DNA from 3 places in the Pararhizobium qamdonense genome. Region 3 is predicted to be linked to each of the others. Evidence: riboswitches for the same ligand, from Rfam matches in the RefSeq annotation. Region 3 holds a riboswitch; each other region holds the start of a gene.
What was found. A riboswitch is a leader RNA that binds a small molecule or an ion and turns the genes downstream of it on or off. The one in region 3 is predicted to bind cobalamin.
Positions count from the first base shown of each region.

Region 1: linked by a shared signal. The riboswitch ahead of nrdH (glutaredoxin-like protein NrdH) and the one ahead of PYR65_RS09645 (CbtB domain-containing protein) in region 3 are both predicted to bind cobalamin.
Region 2: linked by a shared signal. The riboswitch ahead of PYR65_RS22925 (ABC transporter substrate-binding protein) and the one ahead of PYR65_RS09645 (CbtB domain-containing protein) in region 3 are both predicted to bind cobalamin.

Region 1 is NZ_CP119567.1:353,982-357,754, reverse strand. It holds gene nrdE (class 1b ribonucleoside-diphosphate reductase subunit alpha) at 1-1,837, opposite strand, end outside; gene nrdI (class Ib ribonucleoside-diphosphate reductase assembly flavoprotein NrdI) at 1,891-2,298, opposite strand; gene nrdH (glutaredoxin-like protein NrdH) at 2,338-2,559, opposite strand; cobalamin riboswitch at 2,841-3,063, opposite strand; gene metE (5-methyltetrahydropteroyltriglutamate--homocysteine S-methyltransferase) at 3,226-3,773, opposite strand, start outside.
Region 2 is NZ_CP119567.1:358,631-362,403, forward strand. It holds gene nrdF (class 1b ribonucleoside-diphosphate reductase subunit beta) at 1-572, shown strand, start outside; gene PYR65_RS22920 (SDR family NAD(P)-dependent oxidoreductase) at 743-1,531, shown strand; cobalamin riboswitch at 1,589-1,830, shown strand; gene PYR65_RS22925 (ABC transporter substrate-binding protein) at 2,056-3,102, shown strand; gene PYR65_RS22930 (FecCD family ABC transporter permease) at 3,111-3,773, shown strand, end outside.
Region 3 is NZ_CP119566.1:1,994,095-1,997,867, reverse strand. It holds gene PYR65_RS09650 (bifunctional diguanylate cyclase/phosphodiesterase) at 1-1,008, opposite strand, end outside; cobalamin riboswitch at 1,274-1,543, shown strand; gene PYR65_RS09645 (CbtB domain-containing protein) at 1,592-1,768, shown strand; gene PYR65_RS09640 (CbtA family protein) at 1,961-2,737, shown strand; gene PYR65_RS09635 ((2Fe-2S)-binding protein) at 2,781-3,632, opposite strand; gene PYR65_RS09630 (glucoamylase family protein) at 3,715-3,773, opposite strand, start outside.

The sequences.
Region 1 (3,773 bases), on a different replicon from region 3:
GGCCGATCTTGCCTTCCTTGCGGATCTCGATCTTAGAGACGATCGGATGGATCGAGGAAGTCGAGTGGTTGATATAGGAGATCGATCCCGTCGGCGGGACAGCCTGGAGGTTCTGGTTATAGAGGCCGGTCGCCATGACGGCGGACTTCAGCGCCAGCCAGTCTTCCTGCGTCGGGATGTGAATACCTGCGGTCTTAAACAGTTCGAGCACGCGCGCGGTCGCCGGTACCCATTCCTGTCCGGCATATTTGTCGAAATACTCGCCGGATGCGTATTTCGAATCCTCAAAACCCTTGAAGCTCGATCCCCGCTCGACGGCGATCCGGTTCGATGCCCGGATGGCATGGTAGGTCACCGTGTAGAAATACATGTTGGTGAAATCGACGCCCTCGTCGGAACCGTAATGGATGCGCTCGCGGGCGAGATAGCCATGCAGGTTCATCTGGCCAAGGCCGATCGCGTGGCTGTCGTCATTGCCTTTCTCGATCGAGGGCACCGACGAGATATGGCTCATGTCGGAAACGGCCGTCAGCGCCCGGATCGAGGTTTCGATCGTCTTGCCGAAATCGGAACTGTCCATTGCGGCTGCGATGTTCAGCGAACCGAGATTGCAGGAAATGTCCTTGCCCATATGCTTGTAGGACAGGTCTTCATTATAGTCGCTGGCCTCGCTCACCTGCAGGATTTCCGAGCAGAGATTACTCATGGTGATGCGGCCGGCAATCGGGTTTGCCCGGTTCACCGTGTCTTCGAACATGATGTAGGGATAGCCGCTCTCGAACTGGATTTCGGCCAGCACCTGGAAGAATTCGCGCGCCTTGATCTTCTTCTTGGAGATACGGGCATCATCCGCCATCTCGCGGTATTTCTCCGTCACCGAAATTTCGGTGAACGGCACGCCGTAGACGCGCTCCACGTCATAGGGCGAAAACAGGTACATATCCTCGTTGTTCTTTGCCAGTTCGAAGGTGATATCCGGCACGACGACGCCGAGCGAGAGCGTCTTGATGCGGATCTTCTCGTCGGCATTTTCGCGTTTCGTATCGAGGAAGCGCATGATGTCGGGATGATGGGCGTTCAGATAGACGGCCCCTGCCCCCTGGCGTGCGCCAAGCTGGTTGGCATAGGAGAAGCTGTCTTCGAGGAGCTTCATCACCGGAATGATACCCGACGACTGGTTCTCGATCTGCTTGATCGGCGCACCCGCCTCGCGGATATTGGTGAGCGACAGGGCGACGCCGCCGCCGCGCTTCGACAGCTGCAGCGCCGAATTGATGCCGCGGGCAATCGATTCCATATTGTCCTCAACGCGCAATAGGAAGCACGAAACGAGCTCGCCGCGCTGCTTCTTGCCGGCATTCAGGAAGGTCGGCGTCGCCGGCTGGAAGCGGCCGGAAATGATCTCGTCAACCATGTCGCGGGCCGTCGCTTCATTCCCTTGCGCCAGCGCCAGCGCCACCATGCAGATGCGGTCTTCGTACCGCTCGAGATAGCGTTTTCCATCAAAGGTTTTCAGCGTGTAGCTGGTGTAATACTTGAAGGCACCGAGAAAGGTCGGGAAGCGGAACTTCTTGGCATAGGCGTGATCGTAGAGGTCGCGCACGAAATTGAACGAATACTGGTCGAGAACCTCGCGCTCGTAATAGCCCTCGGTCACCAGGTAATCGAGCTTTTCCCGCAAGTTATGGAAGAACACGGTGTTCTGGTTGACGTGCTGCAGGAAATATTGCTTGGCAGCCAGCCGGTCCTTGTCGAGCTGGATCTTTCCTTCATCGTCATAAAGGTTCAGCATCGCGTTCAGCGCGTGGTAATCAATCGCGGTTTCCGTCGCCTTCAAGGGGCGTTCGCCAGCGGAATGAGCCAAAGTGTTGAGCGGTTTTGCGCTCCGCGTCAAAGTCTCTGAGACGTCCAAAATCGTTCCAATCCATTGATGACATTGGCGACGTCCTCGTCCGTACCCAGAAGCTCGAACCTGTAGAGGTACGGCACCCGGCATTTTTCCGAGATGACATTGCCCGCGAGACCGAATGTCTCGCCGAAATTGCTGTTACCGGCGGCGATCACGCCCCGGATGAGGGACCGGTTGTCCGCATCGTTGAGAAAGCGGATCACCTGCTTTGGAACCGCGCCCTTGCCGTCATCGCCGCAATAGGTTGGCAGGATGAGAACGAAGGGTTCGCGCACATCCGGCGTTTCCACGCCGTTGCTGACGGGAATGCGGATGGATTTCAAATTCAGCTTGGCGACAAAGCGATGGGTGTTTTCCGATAGGCTGGAATAATAGACGATCAGGCCCATCGCTTGTCCATTCGTGTTCAGGCCACGCTCAGGCCGTACTCAAGAAAGCGCGCTGATCTTGTCCGGCCGGAACCCAGCCCAATGATCCTGCCCCGCGATCACCACCGGCACCTGCTGGTAACCGAGGCCGATCACCTTTGCGAAGGCGTACTCGTCCTTGGAAATATCGACGACCTGATAGTCGATGCCTTTGCGATCGAGCGCGCGATAGGTCGCGGTGCACTGGACGCAGGAAGGCTTGCTGTAAACGGTGATATCCATGATGGTCCTCGTGGGTCTTGTGATCGTGGGTCTGTGATGTTGCCGGCAGGCGAAAGGCTCCGAGCCGCTGCACGCGGGTCCGATCGCTGTTGTTCATTTCCGATATTTGCGAGGGGTTAGGCCTGCGCCGCCGATCGCGATTCCGCGTCTGTTGGTCTGCGAATTCGATTGACTGACATGCCTTCACCCCGAAGCCTTGTTTGGCGGGCATCGGACGAACGCGAGCACAAAGCGGACTCATTCCGCCACATATCACGCGACCTTCCGGGCACCCCGCCCGTGGACGTTTTCGCTCAATGGCAGGTCTCCTGGCTTACGGGTCGTTGCGTCCATTCCGCCTTCCCGAAGCCTGATGCTTCAGTGACTTGAAATGAAACAGACGCTCGCCGCTGACAGTTGCGGGGGCAGCTTCGGCTTTGCCGGAGCTTGAAAGCCCTGGCGCACCGTATTCCCTCTTAGCCTCCTCACCCTTCGATTCGGAGGACCGTTGAACACTAGATATAGTATACGACGGGAAAATGACGTCAATGTGTAGACGCCGGATTCAGGGCCTGCGCCACATTATTTTTGCTGCGTTGTGGATAATGGGGAATTAATGCCGGAGATCGATGAGGCGGGACTGCGCCGGGAAATCTCCCGGCGCCGTCTGTTGTTTTGCGGCTGGCGTCATGAATTGACCGCGCGGCCCCGCTCCAGGCTGGCACGCAGCCGGATGGCTGCGGCAACCATGTTGACCAGCGCCGGCTTGACCTCTTCCCATTTGCGCGTCTTCAGGCCGCAATCCGGATTGACCCAGATCTGTCCTGCGACCAGTCCCTCGCTCGCCTTGTCCAGAAGCTCGACCATTTCCTCGACAGCGGGTACCCGCGGCGAGTGGATATCGTAGACACCCGGCCCGATTTCGTTCGGGTAGCCACGGCCGGTGAAGGCCGACAGAAGTTCCATCTTCGACCGCGACGTCTCGATGGAAATCACGTCGGCATCCATGGCGGCGATTGCCGGCATGATGTCGTTGAACTCCGAGTAGCACATATGCGTATGGATCTGCGTCTCGTCGGAAACGCCGGTCGAGCAAAGGTGGAAGCTTTCGACCGCCCAGTCGAGATAGGCTTTCCAGTCCGCCCGTCGCAGCGGCAGTCCTTCGCGCAAGGCCGCCTCGTCGATCTGGATCATCGCCGCGCCCGCCTCGGCAAGGTCATGAACCTCGTCGCGGA
Region 2 (3,773 bases), on a different replicon from region 3:
ATCTGCAGCGCAAATCGGCGCTGATCCTCGAACATTATCGCAATCCCGATCCGCTGAAACGCAAGGTCGCATCCGTCTTTCTCGAGAGCTTCCTGTTCTATTCCGGTTTCTACCTGCCGATGTTCTGGTCGAGCCGGGCAAAGCTCACCAATACCGCCGATATGATCCGCCTGATCATCCGCGACGAGGCGGTGCATGGCTATTACATCGGCTACAAGTTCCAGAAGGGACTGGAGCGGTTGAGCGCGCCAAAGCAGCAGGAGATCAAGGACTTCGCCTACGAACTTCTGTTCGAGCTTTATGACAATGAGGCGAAATATACCGAAACGCTCTATGACGGCGTCGGGCTGACCGAGGACGTCAAGAAATTCCTGCACTACAACGCCAACAAGGCGCTGATGAACCTCGGATATGAGGCTCTGTTTCCGCCCGAGGCCTGCAAGGTCAATCCGGCGATCCTCTCGGCACTGTCGCCGAATGCCGACGAGAACCACGACTTCTTCTCCGGTTCCGGCTCGTCCTATGTCATCGGCAAGGCCGTTGCGACCGAAGATGACGACTGGGATTTTTGAGGCAATGCAAGTTTTCCGGTCTCTCCTTGCCGGCGGTGATGCGCCGGCAATCGGGGGATGACACGCTGGTGTGCTTTCCCGCCTTGGAGACCCGCACGCAATCGGCACTGGGCAATCCTGTTTCGAACGCTATTCTCCGTGCTTCCTTTCACTGTAATCGAGGATGAGAGATGGCACAGGGACAATGGAACGGGGTGCGTATCGGCGACCTCGACGGCAAGGCGGTCTTGATCACCGGCGCATCGACCGGCATTGGCGCTGCCCTTGTGCGTGCTTTGGCGGCACAGGGCGCAAGCGTGGCGATCCATTACAATGAGAGCAGGCAGGCTGCGGAAAACCTGCTTGGCGAAGTGGTAGACGAGGGCGGCAAGGCGGTTCTGGTGCAGGGCGATTTGTCTGCCGATGGTGTCACGGAACGCGTCGTTGAGGAGGCTGCCGCCCATTTCGGCCGTCTCGATGGGTTGATCAACAATGCCGGCGGCATGCTCGGACGCGTCACGACGGCCGAAATGAGCGATGCGCATTACGAGCGTGTCATGGACCTCAATGCCCGATCCGTGCTGGCGGCGACCCGCGCCGCGCATCCTTTTCTGAAGAAGCAGGGTGGCTTCATCATCAACACGACCTCGATTGCCGCCCGCAATGGTGGCGGCAACGGCGCCATTCTCTATGCGGCGTCCAAAGGCTTCGTCTCGACCATCACCCGCGGCCACGCCAAGGAGTTTGCCGCCGACGATATTCGCGTCAATGCGGTCGCACCCGGCGTGATCGCCACGCCTTTTCATGACCGCTATACCAGCCCGGAGATGCTGGACGCCCAGCGCAAGACCGTTCCGCAGGGCCGGGTCGGTACGCCCGACGAATGTGTGGGCGCCTTTCTGTTTCTGGCGTCGCCGTCGCTGTCTGGCTATGTCACCGGCCAGATCATCGAGGTCAATGGCGGCCAGTTGATGCCGTAAACGGGGAAGGGGCGGCGCTCTCGTGGCGCTCTCGTCTTGACGCCGCCACTGCCGCTGGACTAAGTGACATCTGACGGTTCCCCGATGGATGACTTCGAGGGGATTAATAGGGAACACGGTGCGGAAGACCCAACAGGGACCAAGACCGTGGCTGCCCCCGCAACTGTAAGCGGATTGCCGATCGCCATCCGGCGCTTTTAAGAAGCGCCAAGCCACTGCGAGCCCTCAAGGTTTTCGGGAAGGCAGGCGAGAGACAGATATCCGTGAGCCAGGAGACCTGCCGTCGAAAGAAACATCCAACTTCCCGGGCGGGGTTGCCCGGAACAGGAGCCATCATGTTTGATTTCGACCGCCGCATCCGGCGTTTTCGCGCCGTTTTCTTCATAACGGAATTCTGTCGCCGTCCCTAAGCAGGCGGCTGAAAGCCTACGCGCGCTTTTGCACAGCAAAAGCTGCCGTTCCCCTTTTCAATTCCACGGGCGCCCTGGCGCCCGGACTGGAATTCCGTTTTCAAGAAGGTTCAAATGTTTATCACCCGTATTCTTCCTCTGTCCCGTGTTCTGGCGCCGCTGCCGGCTGCAGCCATCGCTGTCATCGCCTTTGCCGCACCAGTTGCCGCAGCGCCCACCACCTATCCGCTCGACATCACCAATTGCGGCCAGACCGTGCGCTTCGACAAGGCTCCGCAGAAGGTCGTCTCGATCGGCCAGGGCATGACCGAAATCCTGTTTTCGCTGGGTCTCGCCGACAAGATTGCGGGCACCGCCGTCTGGGTGGGTCCGGTTCTGCCGGCCTTTGCCGAGACCAACAAGGGCATCAAGCGGCTGGCCGATAACGACCCGAGCTTTGAATCCGTCGTTGGCGCCGAGCCCGATCTGGTCGCCGCCGAATTCGAGTGGCATGTCGGCGCTCAAGGCTCGGTCGGCAAACGCGAGCAGTTTTCCGGCCTCGGCATCAATACCTATGTGTCGCCGGCCGATTGCGTGGCCAAGATCAATACCGACGGCGGCGACGGCGTTCGCCGCGAACTGTTCACCATGGACCTGATCTACCAGGAAATCGGCGAGCTTTCGCGGATTTTTGACATCCAGGATCGCGGCGACGCGCTGATTGCAGAGTTGAAGAAGCGCGAAGCCGACGCTGTTGCCTCGATCGGCGCCGCCAGGCCGGGTGCGCTGCCGGTGGTCTTCTGGTTTTCCAGCAAGGAAGTGCAGGGGGATGCCTTTATCGCCGGCAAGAACAGCGCCCCTGCCTATATCCTGAAAACGCTGGGCGCCCAGAATGTGGTGACCACCGAAGAGGAATGGCCGCTGGTCGGCTGGGAAACGAATGCCGAGGCCAACCCGTCCGTCATCGTCATCGCCACCATGGACCGCCGCCGCTATGCCGCCGACGATCCGGCCGTGAAGATCGATTTCCTGGAGAATGACCCGGTCACCAGCCAGCTCGATGCCGTGAAGAACAAGCGCTTCGTTGAAATGGATGCGCAATCGATGAACCCGACGATCCGCACGATCGACGGTATCGAGATCCTCGCCAAGGGCATCAAGTCGTTCGGCCTGTCGCAGTGAGCCTGGCCATGGCTCAAACCCTGGTGACCGGCGAAAGGTGGTGGGCGCGTCTCGCGCTCGTCATCCTGTCTTTCGTGACCCTCGGCTTCGTCATCAGTCTCGCCGTCTCCATCGGCGAGATCCCCATTCCCTTGGAAACGACGGCCAAGGCCGTTTCCAATCGCCTGTTCGGCACCGCTTTCGAACTCAGCCGGATCCATCAGGGCATTGTCTGGGACTACCGGCTCAGCCGCGCGCTTCTGGCGGCAAGTGCAGGCGCCGCACTTGCTTTGTCAGGCGCCATCCTGCAGGCGCTGCTGCGCAATCCGCTGGCCGAGCCCTATGTGCTCGGTATCTCCGCCGGCGCCTCGACAGGCGCTGTCGCGGTGATGATCCTGGGGTTCGGTTATGGTGTTTTGACACTCTCGACCGGTGCCTTCATCGGCGCGGTCGTCGCCTTCGTTCTCGTCTCGGCGCTTGCCGCCGGTGCAGGCGGCGGGGCAGACCGGATCATCCTGGCCGGCGTTGCCGGTTCGCAGCTTTTCAACGCGCTGACCTCTTACATCGTTACCACATCGGCCAATGCCGAGCAGGCGCGCGGCGTCATGTTCTGGCTGCTCGGAAGCCTTTCGGGCGTGCGCTGGCCCGATGTCTATCTGGCGGCCCCTGTTGCCCTGATCGGTTTTGCCGTG
Region 3 (3,773 bases):
AAACTGACGGCCGATCCGCTGCTCGGCGTTGAGCTGCGCTTTCAGCTGTGCGGAATAGACTTCGACACGTCCCCTGCCGAGCTTTTTCGCCCGGTTGAGCGCAATGTCGGACTGCGCCAGAAGGCTTGCAATATTGCGTCCGCTGGCTGCGGCGACGCCGATGGAGCCGCCGGTGTGCAGGACCTCGTCATTGTGCCAGACCGACTGCTTCAGCCCCTGTGTCAGCCGCTCGGCCCGGGCTTTGAGGTCTTCCAGGGAGACGAAGTTTGCGATCAGAACGGCAAATTCATCACCGCTGACGCGGGCGATGAACGAGTTTTTCGGAACGCCGGCCTCAATACGCCGCGCGCAGGACCGCAGGACATCGTCGCCCGCCGCATGGCCGGCCGCGTCGTTGATCTGTTTGAACCGGTCGAGACCAATATGCAGGATCGCCAGCTTCTCCGGGCCCTCCCCCTCGGCAAGCTCCGCCAGCCGACGGTCGAAAAAGCGGCGGTTTGGAAGCCCTGTCAGGGAATCGTGCTCGGCGGCATGCTGTATCCGCTCGGAGCTCACTTCCAGCGCAACGGCGCGCGCTTCGGCAATCGCCTTCTGCCGCCGCAATTCGCGATTGAGCAGCACATCCGCCGTCACGTCCCACTCGGCACCGATGAAGGTGATGTGGCCGTCTTCCTCGAAACAATAGGCACGCGAGCGCAGATGGCGGGTTTCGCCGTCCGGCAGGATGATCCGGTATTCCGACGAATAAACGTCGCCTGTTGCAATCGCGAGATCGAAATCCGCTTGCGCTTGCACAAAATCATCGGGATGAATCGCATTCATCCACACCGCCGCCTTGACGCGCTTCTGTGTCTTGCCCGTTGCGTAGAGCCGATGCATTTGCAGGTCCCAGACGACTTCGTCCTTCTGCGTATCGTGCTCCCACACCCCGATCTGAGAAGCGTCGAGCGCAATTCCCAAGCGGCGAAGAATATTCTGAAATTCCTGTTCGGACCTCGCCGCTTTCATGGTCTTCTCTGTGGGTGATGCTTCGCGTGTCAGCGCCGCCGCATTCTACACCAAGATTGCTAAAGAACTATTGTTCCGGTGAATAAGAAGAGTATCTTTCAATTCAAACAACCATTGAGTGTTTCTTGAAAAAACCGGGTTGCAACTTGAGCGCATACCAGGTTGTACTACATATCCAATTTAGACATTGCGGGGAAAAATCAAGAGCTGCAATACGTCATTGGAGGTCGCAGCGCCGAATTGACATGCATGATACGACGGCATAATCATTGCGGGATCAATTGGTTCCCTGGGGGCGAGGCGCTTTCGGGGAGTAAATGGGAACGTGACGGGTGGACCCATTCTGGGCATCTTCATCACGGCCGACCCCGCGACTGTAGAGCGGTCAGAGTTTGTCATGCCGGTTTGTTCAGCCGGTAAAAGCCACTAGGGCGACGGGATTTCAAGCCCTGCCCCGGGAAGGTGAGACAGGCTCCTTGGCGCGAAAGCGCCTGACGCCGCGAGCCAGGAAACCTGCCGGTTGATGAAGGGCATGGTGCCCAATTGAGTGGGATATATTCCACGCGCCATCACGGAGGTTGTCATGGCTACGACTACAGTTTCAAGCATTCCGCTTTCTCTCAGCGACCGCATCACGACGGCCGTTCTCGCCCTGTTGATCGGTGGTTTCCTGGTCTTCGGTGCAGGCCTTGCCAATTCTGCAGTGCTGCACGACACCGCCCACGACGTCCGCCACTCCTACGGCTTCCCTTGCCATTGATGAACGGTGGAAGGCTTTGCGCTTTCCGCACCTGATCGATGAGAGGGATCGCCGATTTCCGACAGGACATCGCGCGGCCCTGGATTGCGCCCATGCTTTTGCATCGGGCGGTTTTTGCCGTGGGGAATTGAAACACAGCAAGCGTTGAGCACGACAGATCGATCAGTTCCGCTTGATTTTTGGGGGTATCACATGATTGTCAAAACACTTCTGGCCGCATTGGTGGCTGGGTTGATCGCGGGCGTCTTCATGACGGCGGCACAGGAATTGCGGGTTGTCCCGCTCATCCTTCATGCCGAGGAATTCGAAGTCAAGGAACCCGCAGCCGAGCCGCCTGCCACGACCGAAGGTCAGCAGCAGCAACAGTCCTCGCTCAACCGGTCCTCGGTCATTGGCGAGATGTTGTCCGCACTCTCGCCGGTCACGCCGGCCTATGCCCATGAGGGCGAGCATGAGGAAGAAGGCGGCATCATGTTCGGCATGAGCCGTTTCTCCGGCACGCTGCTTGCCAATCTGGTGGCCGGTGCCGGTTTCGGCCTGCTGCTTGCCGGAGCAAGCCTGGTGTTCAACCAGCCGATTACGTTGCGCAACGGCGCGATCTGGGGCATTTGCGGCTGGCTTGCGGTGCATCTCCTGCCGGCCGTCGGCCTGCCGCCGGAACTTCCGGGCTTTCCTGCAGCCGATCTGCAAGACCGCAAAATCTGGTGGCTCGCGGCGATCGTTCTCTCTGTGGCCGGACTTTATCTCATCGTGCTGCGTGGCGAGATCGTCGCCAAGATCGCCGGTCTTGTCCTGATCGCTGCGCCGCATGCCTATGGCGCGCCACAGCCGTCGGATTTGTCGAGCCCGGTTCCTGCCGTGCTTGGCGCCGAATTCGCCGTTGCCGCCTTGGCCACGACGCTGGCCTTCTGGCTCGTGCTCGGCGTCATCTCGGGCTATCTGAACGAACGGTTTTTGAAATCGGCCTGAGCCATAAAGTTGCCGCGGGGTTTTGTCCGTGCGGCAACCGTGATCAGAGGCCGCCGGTGCGCTCGACATGGGCGCGCAGGCGGCTTTTTTTGCTCTCGTCATCCAGGAGAACGCAGACATCGCAAAAATCACCGCCCTGCGTCCGGTAGTAGAGACAGCAGCCGCTTCGCAAGCGGAATAAGCGCTCGACGGCAACCCCATTGCAGACGGCGCTGATCCGCTGATAGCGCATCGCATCAAAAGACAGCGGCGAGCCGGCTCCGTTGATGACAGCAAGTGCCGCAGCCATCGCCCGTTCCGCCTCGCCCAGCGCCAGACCGGCCTCCAGAAACGCCCCTGCAATACCATCGGCCACCAGCCGCCATTGCGCAACGGGCGAAAGGCCGGTGCGCGCCTGCAGCGCATCGATCATGGGCGTGAAATTTTCGACGAAACCATCATGCAACAACGTCGCCCAATCATGCCCGCGCGCAAAATTCTCGACGCGAAAATGAAAGCGGCAGGCATCGGCTGGCTGGGGGGCATTGACTGAACCGCAGTCGTTGGGAACGGCAGGTTCAAACCGGAATGCCAGGCGATCCTTGCCGGGGACCAGTCCCGCGCGCAGATAGACTGCCGCCACCGCAACACTGAGGTGATGGCTGTAAAAGGACACGAGATGAGCGCCCCTGACGCGATCATCCATTCCGGACGCGAAACGGTTCTGATAGGCGAGCAGGCGTTCGATCATCTCCCCGTCACGGCGCCACGCCCGATCGACGGAAACAAAGTCGCCACTTGGCAAACCTTGCGACATCGCGACATGTGGAAAATACTGTGCCTGCCAGACGATGGCATCAGCCACCTGCCCTGCATCACCGTCTCGAAACCTGCCGTGATCCCTATTGTCGTCCAAGGGGCCGCCTCAAATGTTCTGACGGTCCGTTTACCTCATGATGGAGACTGATGATAGGACCCCAAAAGCACGATCCCTGATCTCAAAGCCAGCCGCCGGAAAAACCCGCCCGTCTCAGGCCGCGCCGTATCACCACCGTTT